2 regions of the Paenibacillus sp. S29 genome follow, and region 1 is predicted to be linked to the other one. Evidence: riboswitches for the same ligand, from Rfam matches in the RefSeq annotation. Region 1 holds a riboswitch; the other holds the start of a gene.

Region 1 (7,818 bases):
GGGTTCGGTCGTTACGATTATCGGTCTATCTCTTATTCCGGTGGCGATGAACAATGTAGCAGGGGGCCAGGGCAGCGCGGATTTTGGACAGCCACGTAATTTGCTGTTGGCGTTAGTTACACTACTGGTTATCCTGCTTGTGAATCGGTTGGCAAAAGGCTTTTTGCGCTCGATTTCCGTGCTTATTGGTCTGTTCGCGGGTACGGTGGTTGCTTATGGAATGGGAATGGTGCATTTTGCTCCCGTGGCGGAAGCCTCATGGGTGAGTGTCGCGCAGCCGTTTTATTTTGGTAAGCCAGAGTTTAGCATGATGGCAGTATGTACGATGATTATCGTCAATATTGTCAGTATGGTTGAGTCTACAGGCGTTTATCTAGCAGTAGGCAAAGCGATTGATCAGAAGGTGGAACAGAAGCAGATCGTCAATGGTCTGCGTTCCGAAGGACTCGCGATTATGCTTGGGGGTATTTTTAACGCGTTTCCTTATACAGCTTTCTCGCAAAATGTTGGCCTGATCTCACTCACACGCGTCAAATCGCGGAACGTTATTTTTGCTGCGGGCGGGATCATGGTTGTTCTCGGTTTGCTGCCTAAGCTGGCTGCCTTAACGACAGTGATTCCTAACGCTGTGCTAGGCGGGGCGATGATCGTCATGTTCGGCTCGGTTGCTGCATCAGGCATGTCTATTTTGTCAGAAGTGGATCTGCGGAAGGAAAGCAATCTGCTGATCGCAGCATGCAGTATTGCCGTGGGCCTAGGCTCTGCCGTTCTGCCACAAATGTTCGACCAGCTGCCGAGCTTTGCCAAAATGCTGTTGCAAAATGGTATCGTTTCGGGTTCGATTACTGCGATTGTCTTGAACATTGTTTTGACGAGAAAACAAGGGGAATCGGTCAAAAGCGTGACGGTTTCGGAGGTTCCACAGAAGGTTTGATGATTAGGAATAAATAAAGATAGCCGGAGAGAGGACGTATGCCTCTTTTCCGGCTTTTTGGCATGGAGTTATCCGGGGAAGATGAGCAGAGAAGATAGGCTGTGCAAACTGGTATCTATTACGGCAGGCGTCAGGCTGGCCGGAGCCAGACGCAGCACACCCAAATTGATTGAGTTTGGAGTTGGACAGCTATAACCTAACGAAGCTGCTTACATTGGTTCGCAGCCAGCGTAAGCAGATGCGCAACAGTCGCGGATCGTCAACAAGGGGACTGCTTTATTTCCTGGATTTGGGCAAGCTAAAGCAGGGGGCCAGAATTATGACTATTGGACGTGAAAGTCGTGGACGATAGAAAATATTCTTTGGGAACGTGTTGTTTTTTTATCCTAGCAAAAATCACGGAAGATTATTCGAACCGTATGCGTTAGCAGATAGATAAAGTGAATGCCTCCCTATGCTGATACAGTAAGATTCCATACGAAATTAAATTCCAAAACCCAGAGTTTTGTGAGTGCATATGTCCGGTCTTCCAATCCTCAAATTTCGCTGTCTTGTTAATTTCATCACCCTCCGTGCTTGTCAATAAAAAACCCGTAGTACCAAGTATTTAATTGTCCGTCACGACGAATTACAATCCTGTTTCATCATTCTTTTACTTACCCGCTCTATTCGACATTCTTTCGTGTAACCCTGTCTAGGTATGATATAAAGTCCTTTGAACGCAATAGATCATTCGGACGCCACAGATCCAGTCCAAAGTAACTGAGTAGACTCGCGAGAGTCCCGCTACTTTCCGCTATAAAAAAGAAGCCGTGTTGGTTGCAACGGCCTCTCTTTTTATTTCAATTTATTTGATATGATTAGTGCTTTTCTACTCTGAAAGCAATTCCCACAGGCTTGTCTACTCTCACATAACCTATGAAAGGATCACCTATGAATGGAGCTGGCCAATACATTCCTAATCTATGTTTTTCATATCGTGGAAAAGCACTAATGACCCATCTTTCTCCTTTAGGAACATTGATTGAATATTCATCATCTAGGCCAATATCAGCTTCTATACCAAAACCCAATGTGCCTTCTATAGCTTTAACACCACCTGTTATTGCTCCTTCCGCTTTCACTTTAATATTAGTTTTCACTGTAATTTTTGCAGCAGCAGGCCCAGTATATGTACTTACACGAATTGCATTGTTTGTATCAACCCAATAACCTAGATTTTCATGGGTTTTAACAATAGGAGTCACCCCAATGGATTGGGTACTAATTCTATCATTATTACCTTTTTCTTGATTTAAATTGTCGTAATTGACATAATAGTAATAAACATCATCGTTAACACTACTAGGATCGATATATTTGTAGACTTGTCCTTCCTTGGCCTTTATTTCATCTGTCGGTTCCCATTTTCCGGCTTCTGATTGTATTGTCGATGACAATGGATTCGGCGCATCATTTGCAGAAGCAATGGCTCCATATGGTAATAATATTGCTGTCAATGCTGCAATTATTGCTGTTTTAGTCATGACTTTGAATGGTTTCATAGTATTAAAATTCTCCTCTTCGAAAAATATTATTGGGGGCTAAGAAATGAGTAAATTTGAAAAAAATCTGTTTAAGTATTTGTCTTACGGTTTTTTGGTAGGAATATATTATTCCTTTATTCAAGGACCAACGACGACAACTTCTTCGCTTAACGGCTCATTGCAACTTTACACAGTGTCCGCATCTACTTTTATTTTCAGAACATTATCAACCTCATTTCTACTAAGTCTCCTCTCTGGAGTCGTGTATACAATTGTTTTTTTATCCATAAGAAGGAATAAGTAAATATTACCTGTAAATTTTATGTTTGTAAATAATTTTATTTAATGGATAAAATTTAAAATAAGATAGAAGAGAGCCGTATTGATCGCAACGGTCCTTTTATTAACTGACGGTTTAATAGCAAGTGCCTCCCCGTTTGGTTGTTCGTACAAAACTCTTTAGCTCCACAACTTTTCGAGCGTAAAAGCAAGCCGTCGCTTCGTCCTGGTTTACAGTACGACGCTGTGAACGACCTGCAAGATCCCTCGCTTAGCTCACTTACTAGCTAAAAAATAACTTGACTGCTAGGCACCTAAACGGCACGCTGACATGGCTTGTCAGGAAATGGTCAGTTAACAAATTAGGCCCCCGGCTAATCACCGGAGGCTTTTCAAACTCATTCTCTAAATCACTAAGGAATGTTTTACGGGTAAATTCTCTAATAGTTAAATTTGTCTCAAAGGCTGTCTGAGAAGAATCAACAATATAGTTCTTTTGTTTGGTAGCTGCCCCCAATGCTGTTATCCTTATAATAGAAATTCCACAAGGTTTGCTCACTAAATTTCCGATCAACTCTTTGGTTTTGTCGCTTTTCAAATTTTTTTCTTCCTCAATTTTTTGGAGAAGGAATAACCAACTGCTTTTTCAGGCATTTGATATAATGTATCTTTTTTAATAGCTTGTACAAATTGATGCAATCTCGCTGCTAAATTTTCGTTTATGCTTCTCTTTTAGATTCATTAAGTAGTCTGGTACAGTTTTCGGGACATCATGAGGGAGACGGAATGCCCGTCATTTCGTGCACGCAATGAATAGCCATTACCTTCATTCTCGCCATATCATTCAAATTTGAATTATTATACAGCATTTATTGACAAGCCTGTGACAACAAAATAAGATCGTAATGGAAAGAAATAAAGGAAGAAAACAGGTGTGAGCCGGACGACTCTATGTACGGGGTTTTGTTGAGACCATGTGGATAGTTGTTGAGCGTGTTCACTTAAAAGGGAAGTTCGGTTGATTCCGACACGGGCCCGCCACTGTATACAGGCATCAGCAGGATACTGCTGGAGCTTTCAGAACAGCCACTGGAACTGTGAAGAACCGGGAAGGCCTGAAAGATACGCTTGGAGTCAGGAGACCTGCCTGTTTTGACATCACTGTCAGACCCACGGGATGCTGGGGAGGTGGTTAGGCGTGCTGCATACGGAATGTCTGAAACCGATCTGATCCCTTCTATGTTTTTGGAGTTGGCTTCGAGGTGTGTTTTGACATTTTATAATGAAAGCATTTCTGACTGCTGATCAAGTGGTCCGGAATGCTTTTTTCGCGTTTTGCGTTAGGTTTATATGATTTTACAAGATAGAGGGGGATTCATCGAATGATTAGCAATCGTAGCAGGCGCTCATGGTTGATATGTACAGGGGTGATGCTGTTACTGGCAGTTATGGCTCTTTCGGGATGTACTAGCAATAAGACGTCGAATAGCTCCGGCAAAGATGAGAACGCGTCAGCACAACAAACAGCGACAGGTAAAAAGCTGGTAATGGCGTATACATGGAAACCGTCAGGTGTTGACCCGCACGGAGATAATAGCTGGGATGTGATGCGATCCGGTGCAGGTGAGACACTGGTACGTTTGAATGAAAAGCTGGAGCCTGTGGCTTGGCTGGCAAAGGAGTGGAAGCAGGATAGTCCTACAGTTTGGACGTTCAGCTTGCAGGATAAAGTCACTTTTCATAATGGAAAGAGTATGGATGCAGCAAGTGTAAAAGCATCTTTGCTACGCTCTATCGAGAAAAGCCATCTGGCGAAGGATTTACTGAATGTGAAGTCCATTGATGTAAGCGGCCCGCTGGCCTTAAAGATCACGACAAACCAGCCGAATGCGGCGTTGGTGTCCAATCTAGCTGATCCATCGACGATTGTACTGGATGTGGCATCGATGAAAGATGAGCAGAGTTACCCAGCGATGACAGGCGCCTTTAAAATCAAAGCGTTCAACAAGGACCAATCCTTGATCGTAGAGCGTTATGACGGATATTGGGGCGAGAAGGCACGATTGGCTGAAGCGACGATGAAGTTCATTACGGACGGGAATTCGCGCCTGATGGCGCTGCAATCCGGCGAGGTGGATGTAGCGACGGATATTCCGGTTGATAACGCAGAGGTACTGAAAAAGAACGACAAGCTACAGGTGCTGTCGGCTCCCTCCTTGCGCACCCATATGCTCGTGTATAATATGGAATCCCCAGTATTCAAGGATGCGGCGAACCGTAAGGTGGTGGACAGCCTGATTCCACGCACATCGATTGTGAGCGCCGTCATGAGGGGCTTCGGTACGGAAGCAAGCAGTCCGTTCCCGAGCATTCTTCCCTTCGGTAAAGTTGAGCGTAAAGCGCTGGACGGAACGGCGGATCAGCTGTTAACGAAGGATGGCTGGCAGAAGGACGCCCAAGGGACATGGACTAAGCAAGGCAAGCCGTTCGAGGTTACGCTGCTGACTTTTCCTCAGCGTCCGGAGCTCTCTGTTATGGCTGAGGTCATCCAAAGCCAATTGCTGAAAGAGGGAATCCAGGTCAAGATTCACAAGGTGGAAAATATCGACGAGGCGTTGACCAAAAACGATTGGGATTTTGCTATGTACAGTATGCTTACTGCTCATACAGGAGAGCCACAATATTTTATGGATATGTTTTATTCTTCGAAAAGCGAAGCCAATGTAAGCCGTTATAGTTCCAAACCGCTGCAGAGTATTCTTAACAGCTTGAAGCTGGCGAAGGATACAGCGCAGCGTAATGCTGTGACACTACAAGCGCTGGATATCATCAATACGGATTTGCCACAGTCGTTCATTGTGCATCCTGACAATGTGTTTGGTGTGAAAAAAGGGGTGGAGGGTTTTACACCCCATCCGATCGAGTATTACTACATTACAGCGCAATCCGATATTGCGGAATAACGAGCGGCGTATCCTATGATTCGTTTTATACTGGAACGTGTGGCGCAGCTGCTCATCATTGTATTCGTTGTATCCACGCTGACTTTTGTACTGATGCGGCTGGCTCCTGGAGACCCTGCTACCATTTTGCTCACCGCGCATAATGTCCCTGCCTCTGAGGAGGCGTTGACGACGCTACGGCAGGAACTAGGCTTAAACGAACCGTTTCATATTCAATATGTGAACTGGCTGCGGGATGTGTTCACAGGGCATTGGGGCACCTCGTATGTATCCAAGGAATCCGTGCTAGCCGAACTGTGGAACAGACTGCCTGCTACTGTGGAGCTAGCTGCTGCGGGCTTTGCCGTCATGACGGTGCTTACGCTGGGGTTGGGGCTGGCTGCCTCGCTAAAAATTAGCGGCCCATTGGATCGTCTGGGCAGGCTGTTCGCCCTGCTGGGATCGTCGATCCCCTCTTTTTGGCTTGGGTTTCTGTTGATCTATCTATTCTCCGTTCGCTTGGGCTGGCTCCCATCCATGGGAAGGGAGGATTGGACACATTTAGTGCTCCCAGCGCTGACTCTTGGCGCAGGTTTGGGAGCTGTGCAAGCACGTGTACTGCGCGCTCAAATGCTGGAGCTGGGTGACCGGAATTTTGTGAAAGCAGCGAAGGCTCGAGGCTTTTCCCGTATGCATATCCTCTTTTTTGAGATATTTAAGCATGCGGTTCTGCCTATAATTACACTGCTAGGTACCAATCTATCATTTATGCTGGCAGGTAATGTCATCGTAGAGACCATTTTTTCATGGCCGGGGTTGGGCAAGTATTTTATAGATGCAATTACACAGCGAGATTATCCGGTGATTCAGGGGTATGTTATTTTCGCCGTATTTTTAATTGTAGGAGTTCAGTGTTTGGTGGATGTGGTCCAGACGGCGATAGATCCGAGGCTGCGTTTGCGTTAAGGGGGAAGCTGAAAATGAAAAAGATACGGCTTTCCTTTCAAGGGAGCTTGCTGGCAGGAGGCGTACTGTTTGGTCTGATCGTGCTGCTTGGGTTATTAGCTCCATGGGTCGCTCCTCATGATCCGCTTCAAGTGGATCTTTTGAACCGTCTGGCACCACCCAGTCGGAAATATCCTTTCGGTACGGATCATCTGGGTCGGGATGTGCTGTCAAGGCTAATTTACGGGATTCGGATGAGCGTGCTAATCGCATGTGCAATTACTGTAGCTACGCTGTGTTTCAGTCTGCCTATAGGGTTACTCATTGGTTATGTGCGCGGACGCGTGGATCAGCTGGTTATGCGTGGAATCGACGGCGTACTGGCTTTTCCTGATATTATTTTAACGGTGGCAATTGTGGGCATTTTGGGTCCAGGTTTTGTTAACATGACCCTTGCGATTATTGCGGTACGGTGGGCGGGCTATGTCCGGTATATCCGTAGTCTGGTTCAAAAAGCCTGTCAGGAGGACTACGTTCGATATGCCCGTTTATCCGGCAATTCACACGTACGTATACTGAGCCGTTATGTATTGCCACAAGCGTTGCCACAGTTGTTGGTTTATGCAGTATGGGATATCGGACGCGTGGTGCTGATGATCGCTGGGCTGTCCTTTCTTGGACTGGGTGTACAGCCGCCCAAGCCAGAGTGGGGCGTGATGCTGCATGATGCAACCTCGTATTTTCAGGTGGCTCCGCATGTCATGATTTTCCCGGGCTTGGCGATTATGCTGTTCGTACTTGCCTGCCAGCTTTTGGGCGACCGCTTTTCGGAAAAGGGGGCGGCCAAATAGTGGAGGATCAAACAGCCCTTGGGTGCAAGGATACGGTAGAGCAAGTGGCAGAGCGAAAACCGTTGTTACACGTGGAACATTTGGAAATCTGCCGCACAGGCGTAGGAGCAAGCGGAAGCGGGAGCAAACTACTGCTGCGTGATGTGAGCTTTTCCATATATTCAGGGGAGATTGTGGCCCTGACCGGACCGAGTGGATGCGGCAAGAGCCTGACCGCACACGCAATCGCAGGCATGCTGGAGCCAGGTATTAATGTTACGCAAGGGCGTATCTACTATAACGGGGAAGACATTCTCCCGCTCCAGGAACGGCGCTGGCAAAGGCTGCGCCGAGAGGATATT
Region 2 (7,818 bases), 210 kb from region 1:
CCATAGGGTAGCCATAATCGGGATGGAGATCAGCAAGTTGAGAAACAGCAGTCCTAAGAAAGTAAAAAGATTGCGTGCGAAGCTTCCCTGGCGAAGCGGAGGAGAAGCGTTCCAGGCTGCATTGGGATCATCCAACGCTTCTCGGGCAATATCCTCTGGGTTACCCAGCTCATTGGCAATCTCACTTTCGCTTTTTCCATTGACCAACCCGTAGTCAAAATGCTGGCTCAAATCACTAAGCAGCTCATTGCGTACCTCTGCAGGGAGAGGAGAAAGACGCTGCTCCACCTCTGTAAGAAACTGTTTTCTATTCATCGGAATTTCCTTCCTCCAGTAGGCTTGCGACATGATGGACAAAATCATTCCATTCCCGCGTAAGTATTTTTGTATAATGGCTTCCAGTATCAGTCAGCCGATAATATTTACGGGGAGGCCCCTCGGTCGATTCCTGTAAATACGTTGTGCAGTATCCTTCTGATACCAGACGGCGAAGCAGTGGATATAGGGCTCCCTCAGCTACTTCAATATGACGGGAGACGGCTTGAGCCAACTCGTAGCCATAACGGTCTCTGCGTCCAATTAGAACTAGAACGCACAGTTCCAGTACCCCTTTTTTGAATTGGATGTTCACATTCACGAGCGGTGCTCCCTTCCTGGATGTTATCAATGATTCATAGGTGTCGTTCGGAACAAGGGGAAGAAACGTGTGTTTGTGCTTAATTTGTCACGGGTACTAATTATAGAACAGTAGTCAGGTATAATTTAACATCATGTACTGATTAATGCAAGGTACTAAATTTTTAATAATAAAATATTTGTGCCGAAATGGGCAGATTTTCTTTCTTGAAGGCTTTATTGAATAGCGAATGTTGTAGAAAAAAGTAGTTTCATTTGGAAATTCCTCGAAATGTGGCTGGAAGCCCAAATAGGATGCCGCTTTAATTTCATTCATTAAAATGATAGATTGTAAAGTATTCAATAGGGTTAAAGATTACTTTTTATGAAGAGGTGGTAAAGGGTGCATTGGAAACACTGGTATATGGAACTGGAACAGGATGATGAGTCTTGGGATGTATCTGAGGAGATTGTTCTGCGTGGTGTAGTACATGTTAATTTTTGCGGGCAGCCCTCGGAAGTAGAAGTCGAATTTATCGTGGGAGCCGACTCCGAAGAACAGGCACAGACTATAGAAGAACCTACACAGTTGCAAAAAAAGACATGGGAGCAGTATATGGAATATTCGTCAACTATTCATCCTCAAGTGTTGGAGTCCATACACTATCATTATGCTGGCATAGTGGAAAAGTACCGGAATGCTTACAGTACATTGGGAGAGGACCCAGATGAATATGCGCCTTATGTGGAGCGGCCGGAACAATTGTTGGATCGAATACAGCTTATGTCTATACTGATTTCCGACTCATCGGCAAAGGATGAACTGTATTTGAATTTTAGTTGCTCCTGGGATCGAGAACATGGCTTAGGCGTACATATGAAGCAGATGAAAATGGAGCATATTCAAGGCGTATATACATTATATGATCTAGAATAAATCCCCCTTCCTGGCTTTTAGCAAAAAGGGCCGGAAAGGGGAATAGGATAAGGCGAAAATGATGGCGCGATTGGATACGATAAAAAAATTAGTTGGATACAGCCAATGCAGCCCGGGCTGCTTGAGCCGCTTGTACCATTTGTCGCAAGGCGGCGACAGATTCCTCTTTGGTGCGGGTTTTCAGACCACAATCCGGATTAACCCAGAACAAATCTGATGGCAGTACGCGCAGGGCACGCTGGATCATGCTTAGCATTTCAGATACATCGGGGATGCGCGGGCTGTGGATATCGTACACGCCCAGACCGATGCCTTTGTCGTATACCTGATCTTCAAAGCTGACAATCAGTTCTCCGTGGCTTCGCGAGGTTTCAATAGATATAACGTCGGCATCCATATCGAAGATGGACTGAATCATATGCTGAAATTCGGAATAGCACATATGCGTATGGATTTGGGTGGCTGGCTCAACGGTGGCCGTGGTCACAAGGAAGGCTTGAACCGCCCAATCCAGATAGGCTTGCTGCTGTTCTTTTTTCAGCGGAAGCCCTTCACGAATTGCAGGCTCATCGACCTGGATCATGCCGATGCCCGCTTGTTCCAGTGCCTCTACCTCTGCCCGTAATGCCAGAGCCAACTGTAAAGCGACTTGACTACGTGGAATGTCATTACGTTCGAAAGACCAGTTCAAAATGGTCACAGGACCCGTAAGCATTCCCTTAACAGGCTTGGAAGTTAACGATTGGGCGAATGCCGTTTCTTCCACGGTCATGGGCTGATCGAAGGAAACGTCTCCGTATATAATCGGCGGTTTGACACAACGGGAGCCGTAGGACTGCACCCATCCGTTTTGCGTAAAAGCAAAGCCATTCAGCTTTTCGCCAAAAAATTCAACCATGTCGGTCCGCTCAAATTCCCCATGTACAAGCACATCAATGCCAATGTCCTCTTGGATATCAATCCATTCCTTAATTTGCTGTTGGATGAACGTTCGATATTGCTTGGCAGACCATTCTCCTTTGCGATAGTGCAGGCGGGCCTTGCGGATCTCGGCGGTTTGCGGGAAGCTACCAATGGTCGTCGTAGGCAGTGGAGGCAACTTCAGCTTATTTTGCTGAATCTCACGACGCTCGGCGAAAGGAACGCTGCGTGACAGAGGCTCTTTGGCCAACAGGTCGGCCAGATCGGCAGTTGTCTGTACGCGTGCCGCTGAACTGTTGAAACGGGCTACCGCATCTGCACTTTGTCCAAGCTTGGTGAGTGCGGATGGATCGTGTTTGCCAAGTGCAGCCGTCAGGATGGCGATTTCCTCTAGCTTTTCATCAGCAAAGGCCAGCGCTTGCACCAGCTCCTTGTCCAGCTTGTGCTCTGCCTCCAGGCTGACTGGCACATGCAGCAGACTGCATGATGGCTGTACGATAAGCTGCTCGGCAGTGGTCTGTTCTGCTAACTGACCCAGCAGAGCAGCTACAGCGTTCAGGTCGCTGCGCCATATATTGCGTCCGTCAATGACACCAGCGCCCAGCGTTTTTCCTTTAGGGAAGCCATGCTGCAATATATGCTGAAGATTTTCGCCATCATCATACACAAAATCAAGACCCAGCCCCTGTACCGGAAGTGCGGACAGACGCTCATAATGATCTAGGCTGCCAAAGTAGGTTTGCAGCATTATATTTAAGGAGGGCGCAGCCTGGTTCAAAGCTTCATAGACTTCCTGAATAATGTCCAGATCCTCTGCTGGGAATGAGGTAGTCAGGACAGGTTCATCGATTTGGACCCACTGAACACCTTCTGCTGCTAGCTCAGACAGGACACGGGTGTATAAAGGCAGGAAGGTTCTTATAATAGAGGCAAGCCCCTTACGATCATAGCCTTTGGAAAGGGTAACGAATGAATAGGGGCCGATGAGGACCGGTTTCCCATCAATACCTAGTTCTTGTTTTGCCTCACGATAAGCCTGTAAAGGTTTATTTTCAGTGAACACCGGAACTGCGTTCGCCAATTCAGGAACGATGTAGTGATAATTGGTATTCATCCATTTGGTCATTTCACTAGCGGTTGCTCCCTTCTGTCCACGAGCGATCCCGAAATACACGGACAGAGGAACCGGACCCGCGGGACGATAGTTGAACCGTTCGGGTACCAGACCGAACATCACAGATGTATCCAGCATGTGATCGTAATAGGAGAAGTCTCCGACAGGAATGCAATCAATCCCCTTGTCGCGCTGCTTGCTCAGATGCTCCAACCGTAATCTTTTCATCTCCGTCTGCAGTTCGCTTTCGTTAATGCTACCGTTCCAGAAGCGTTCCAGTGCTTTCTTCCATTCCCGATTTTCGCCGATACGCGGATATCCCAGATTACTGCTAATTAAGCCGGACAATTCAGGCCATTCAATAATGGACATGTACTTTTCCTCCTAGTGGGTAGCTGTTTTATTTTTACGTACCAAAAAAGGCATTCTTCCCCCCAAGGTTAAAAATAAGTAGGGGAAAGAATGCCTCCGTGATTAAAAAATCAAAAATACGGCGACTGCTCTTAACACCTCCCTATCTTCCGTAGGTACTTGCGATGTTGTTAAAATAGGCAGGTCTCCTGACTTACGGATCATGACGCTCAGCATTCCTTCCCGGTCTGTGGACCAGTGGATATATGAACAGCTGAAAGTTCCCCGTTTACAGTGGCGGGACCGTGCCGGATTTGCACCGGCTTCCCTTTTAAGCCTGATCTGAATAGAACAGACACCTATCTCCAAGCTATGCGGTTAAGGTATGACGAATAATTATGCACTCGTATACTTGTTCACCATCATAAGTGAAACTTACAGGATGCGCAATAGAAACTCCAATGGAATCTGTTAGCTATATGAAAAAAAGACAAGCTTACCCATGATGGGGGCTTGTCTTAGATTAGATATAGCATCTTGCTTGCTGGGTAAGCATCGCCTTATGTCAATGAAACGGTATAACCTGCCTGAATGCTGGCTTTTACATCTACCAGACGCTGGTTGCGACTGCCCCGGAAGGGAAGGGTCAGGTCCTTTTGCTGTTCTACAAAACGACCGTCCACAATCACATCGCACAAAAGCGCCAGTTCCTGTCGCTCCTGATCTGTGAGTAGATCTTCATAGACAAAGCCAGTGTAAGCCCACACGGTTCGGTCGGGACAGGCTTCGCGGAAGTCACGCACAAATTGCGAGCATTCTGCTGCTGAGAAAAACGGGTCTCCCCCGCAGAGAGTCAGTCCATCCAACAACGGATTTTCCATGATGTCACGAATGACCTCCTGTTGTCGTTGGGGGGTGAATGGCTCGCCTGCACGGAAGCTCCATGACTCTGGATTAAAGCATCCAGGACAGGCATGACGGCAACCGCTAATGAACACAACGGTGCGCAGGCCGTATCCTTCGTTCAGAGATTCCGGAATGTAGCCACACAAATTCACTTATGTTTCACCCGGTCTCGAACTTCTGCCTGTTTTGCGGCATTAAAGCGAACGGTATAATCTCCTGTCAGATATCCGGTTACCCGACGTAAGCGCTGAAAGTGTGTGTGCTCCTCATCTGTGCCACATTGGGGGCAGCTTGTCCCGATAATCCCTTCATAACCACATTCCGTACAACGATCCACCGGATGGTTGATGGAGAAATAGCCGATGTTCTGATGCAGCGCATACTGAACAATTTTAAGAAACGCATCCGGGTTATTCCGCGCATTACCGTCCAGCTCAATGTATGAAATCGCACCAGCGTTGCATAGGTTATGGAACGGAGCTTCCAAGCTGATTTTACGAGCAGCCGGGAGCGTGTAATACACGGGAATATGAAAAGAATTGGTGTAATATTCTCGATCATTTACCTCAGGAATAATCCCGAAATCACGTTGATCCAGCAATGTGAACTTGCCCGACAGACCTTCGGCAGGCGTAGCGAACAATGTAATATTTAAATTGTGATATTCACTCATTCGATCGCAATACACGCGCATGGAAGTGATGATTCGCTGTGCCTCGCGGTATACAAAATCATCCTCCCCGTGGTGTTTCCCGTATAGTGCCTTCATGCACTCAGCCAGCCCGATGAACCCAATCGAAAGCGTACCGTGTTTTAGTACGCCTCCCACCTTATCATCTGGTGCCAGTTGTTCTCCACCTTCCCATACCCCTTCGCGCATCATAAAGTCTGAGGCTTTGGCCGGTTGGCTGGTCTGGATTTGATAGCGATGAATTAGGCCATCTACCGCAATGCGCATAACTTCTTCTAGTCTCGCATCAAAGCGATCACGGTCAGGTGTCAGGCGTTTGCCTGTGCAAATACCATATTCAATGCCAAGCCGCACCAGATTAATGGTATTAAAGGAGAGGTTCCCCTTGCCACTCTGCCGGTTTCTACCGAAACGGTCAGAAATGGTGCGGGTACGGCAACCCATTGTCGCTATAATGGTATCTGGATCATCAGCACGGTAAAAAGGCAGGTTGAAGGTGGCATCCACATTCACAAAATTAGGATACATCCGTCTGCTAGAGCATTCTACCGCCCGTAAGAACAAATCATAATTGATGTCGCCTTCTGCCTGGTTGATTCCCTCTTTACATTGGAAAATATGTTGTGGAAAAATAGGAGTTTCCCCGCTGCCCAAGCCGCGAATAGTGGCCTCCAGCAGCGATTGAGTAACAAGCCGTCCCTCAGCAGACGTGCACATTCCGTAATTCAGTGAAGTGAATGGAATCTGTCCCCCCGCCCGACTGCTCATGGTGTTCAGGTTATGAATGAGCGATTCAGCAGCCTGCCGGGTTTCCGTCTCCGTTTCTTCGCGTGCGAATGCGTATGAACGAGGGCAGACTTCTTGCAAATGGGGATTGGCCATATGTAGTTCGTCGTCAGACATATTGGATTCTACCTCTTCCTCGAACAGCCGAAGTCCCTTGCGCAGATGCTTGCGGAAGGACCGGGCAACGTATGGGGCAAGGTCCCAATCGATTTTATTGGCAGAGACACCTCCGAATTGGCTGTTTTGCTGAGACTGGAATATGATGGCGACAAGTGCCATAGCAGACATAATCGTTTGCGGTGTGCGCACAGAGCCGTTGCCTGTATTGAAGCCGTCTCGCAGTAAACGACCAAAAGGAATAAAGATACAATTTGTAGTTCCGAGTGCATATTGGTCCAAATCGTGAACATATACATACCCGTGGTCAATCGCGTTCGTCAGTTCAGGCGGAAGTACCCGCAGGCGCGCATACCATTTGGCATACTCGGACCCAAGCTTGCTCATTTTGCCGCTGAACGATTCTCCATTCAAATTTGCATTCTCCCGCAGCATGTCCAGATCTTGTGCCCCAATGACCCGTTCGCCGATGTCGTATAATTGATGTTCCTCCAGCACCTTCATCGTAAAACCCTCCATATAGTAAAATATATATATTTTTCACAAAAACAACATATTGATGATATCTTGTGTTAACCAATTGTTTCGATCTATATATTGTATATACGTATACATTGAGAGTATGTGACTATTGTCACATTGGTAGGGGCGGGCAGCATAAAAAAGCCAGATACAGAGTAAGGGACACATCCACGGATATGCACCTTACTCTATATCTGGCCATCGTAGTTGCGATGAAAATGATAGGCTTGCGAGTACATAGTATATGATCTTGGGATATTGTTTTGAGAAGGTTTAGAGTAGCTTTTTCAACTGGGACACCCGGCCTTGGGAAATATCTAGCATTTCGGCATACACTTTTTGTGGCAGGTTCGGGTGTTCCTGAATCAGCTTGCGTAGCTTTTTTACCATTTCACCTTGCTGCACTCTAGATTGCTTGGGTTGCCAGGTTGTGTTGGTTCGGGTCGGCTTAGAATCTTCTTGAGCCTGAATAGCATCGGTGCTTGTGGCATGCACATTTTCATCGGTCTTTAATACCTGGATGCACTCTGCGCAAATAAAGCTGTCGCGAAAATAAGTTAAATGATCCACCGCGCCGCAAAATTTGCAGGAGACACCGGTGTATTTTCTTAGTACAAACCCTTCTTCATCTACGAAAAATTCAAGTGAATCACCGATATTGATATCCATTGTGGTCCGCATTTCCTTAGGGAGTACAATCCGCCCCAATTGATCCAGAGGCCTTGTCATTCCGGTATTTTTCATTAGCGCTTCCTCCTTCCATGATATATCCTGATTATACCAAAAAATATTATTTTTAGCTTTGTATATTGAAGGTAAAATACAACTTTTTTTGTCTTTATGCTGCGGTCTTTCTTT

The links. Region 1 has a riboswitch for cobalamin ahead of ACL9RM_RS01030 (ABC transporter substrate-binding protein). Riboswitches for the same ligand answer to the same signal wherever they lie in the genome.
Region 2: linked by a shared signal. The riboswitch ahead of metE (5-methyltetrahydropteroyltriglutamate--homocysteine S-methyltransferase) and the one ahead of ACL9RM_RS01030 (ABC transporter substrate-binding protein) in region 1 are both predicted to bind cobalamin.

What each region holds. Positions count from the first base shown of each region.
Region 1 is NZ_JBMOUI010000001.1:215,756-223,573, forward strand. Features, by position in the region: gene ACL9RM_RS01010 (nucleobase:cation symporter-2 family protein) at 1-934, shown strand, start outside; gene ACL9RM_RS01015 (hypothetical protein) at 1,104-1,286, shown strand; gene ACL9RM_RS01020 (hypothetical protein) at 1,795-2,478, opposite strand; gene ACL9RM_RS01025 (hypothetical protein) at 3,023-3,337, opposite strand; cobalamin riboswitch at 3,701-3,904, shown strand; gene ACL9RM_RS01030 (ABC transporter substrate-binding protein) at 4,122-5,702, shown strand; gene nikB (nickel ABC transporter permease) at 5,718-6,647, shown strand; gene ACL9RM_RS01040 (ABC transporter permease) at 6,662-7,477, shown strand; gene ACL9RM_RS01045 (ABC transporter ATP-binding protein) at 7,477-7,818, shown strand, end outside.
Region 2 is NZ_JBMOUI010000001.1:422,896-430,713, forward strand. Features, by position in the region: gene ACL9RM_RS01940 (DUF1700 domain-containing protein) at 1-315, opposite strand, end outside; gene ACL9RM_RS01945 (PadR family transcriptional regulator) at 308-637, opposite strand; gene ACL9RM_RS01950 (DUF6985 domain-containing protein) at 1,040-1,552, shown strand; gene metE (5-methyltetrahydropteroyltriglutamate--homocysteine S-methyltransferase) at 1,641-3,959, opposite strand; cobalamin riboswitch at 4,121-4,316, opposite strand; gene nrdG (anaerobic ribonucleoside-triphosphate reductase activating protein) at 4,499-4,996, opposite strand; gene ACL9RM_RS01965 (anaerobic ribonucleoside triphosphate reductase) at 4,993-6,942, opposite strand; gene ACL9RM_RS01970 (AbrB/MazE/SpoVT family DNA-binding domain-containing protein) at 7,234-7,704, opposite strand.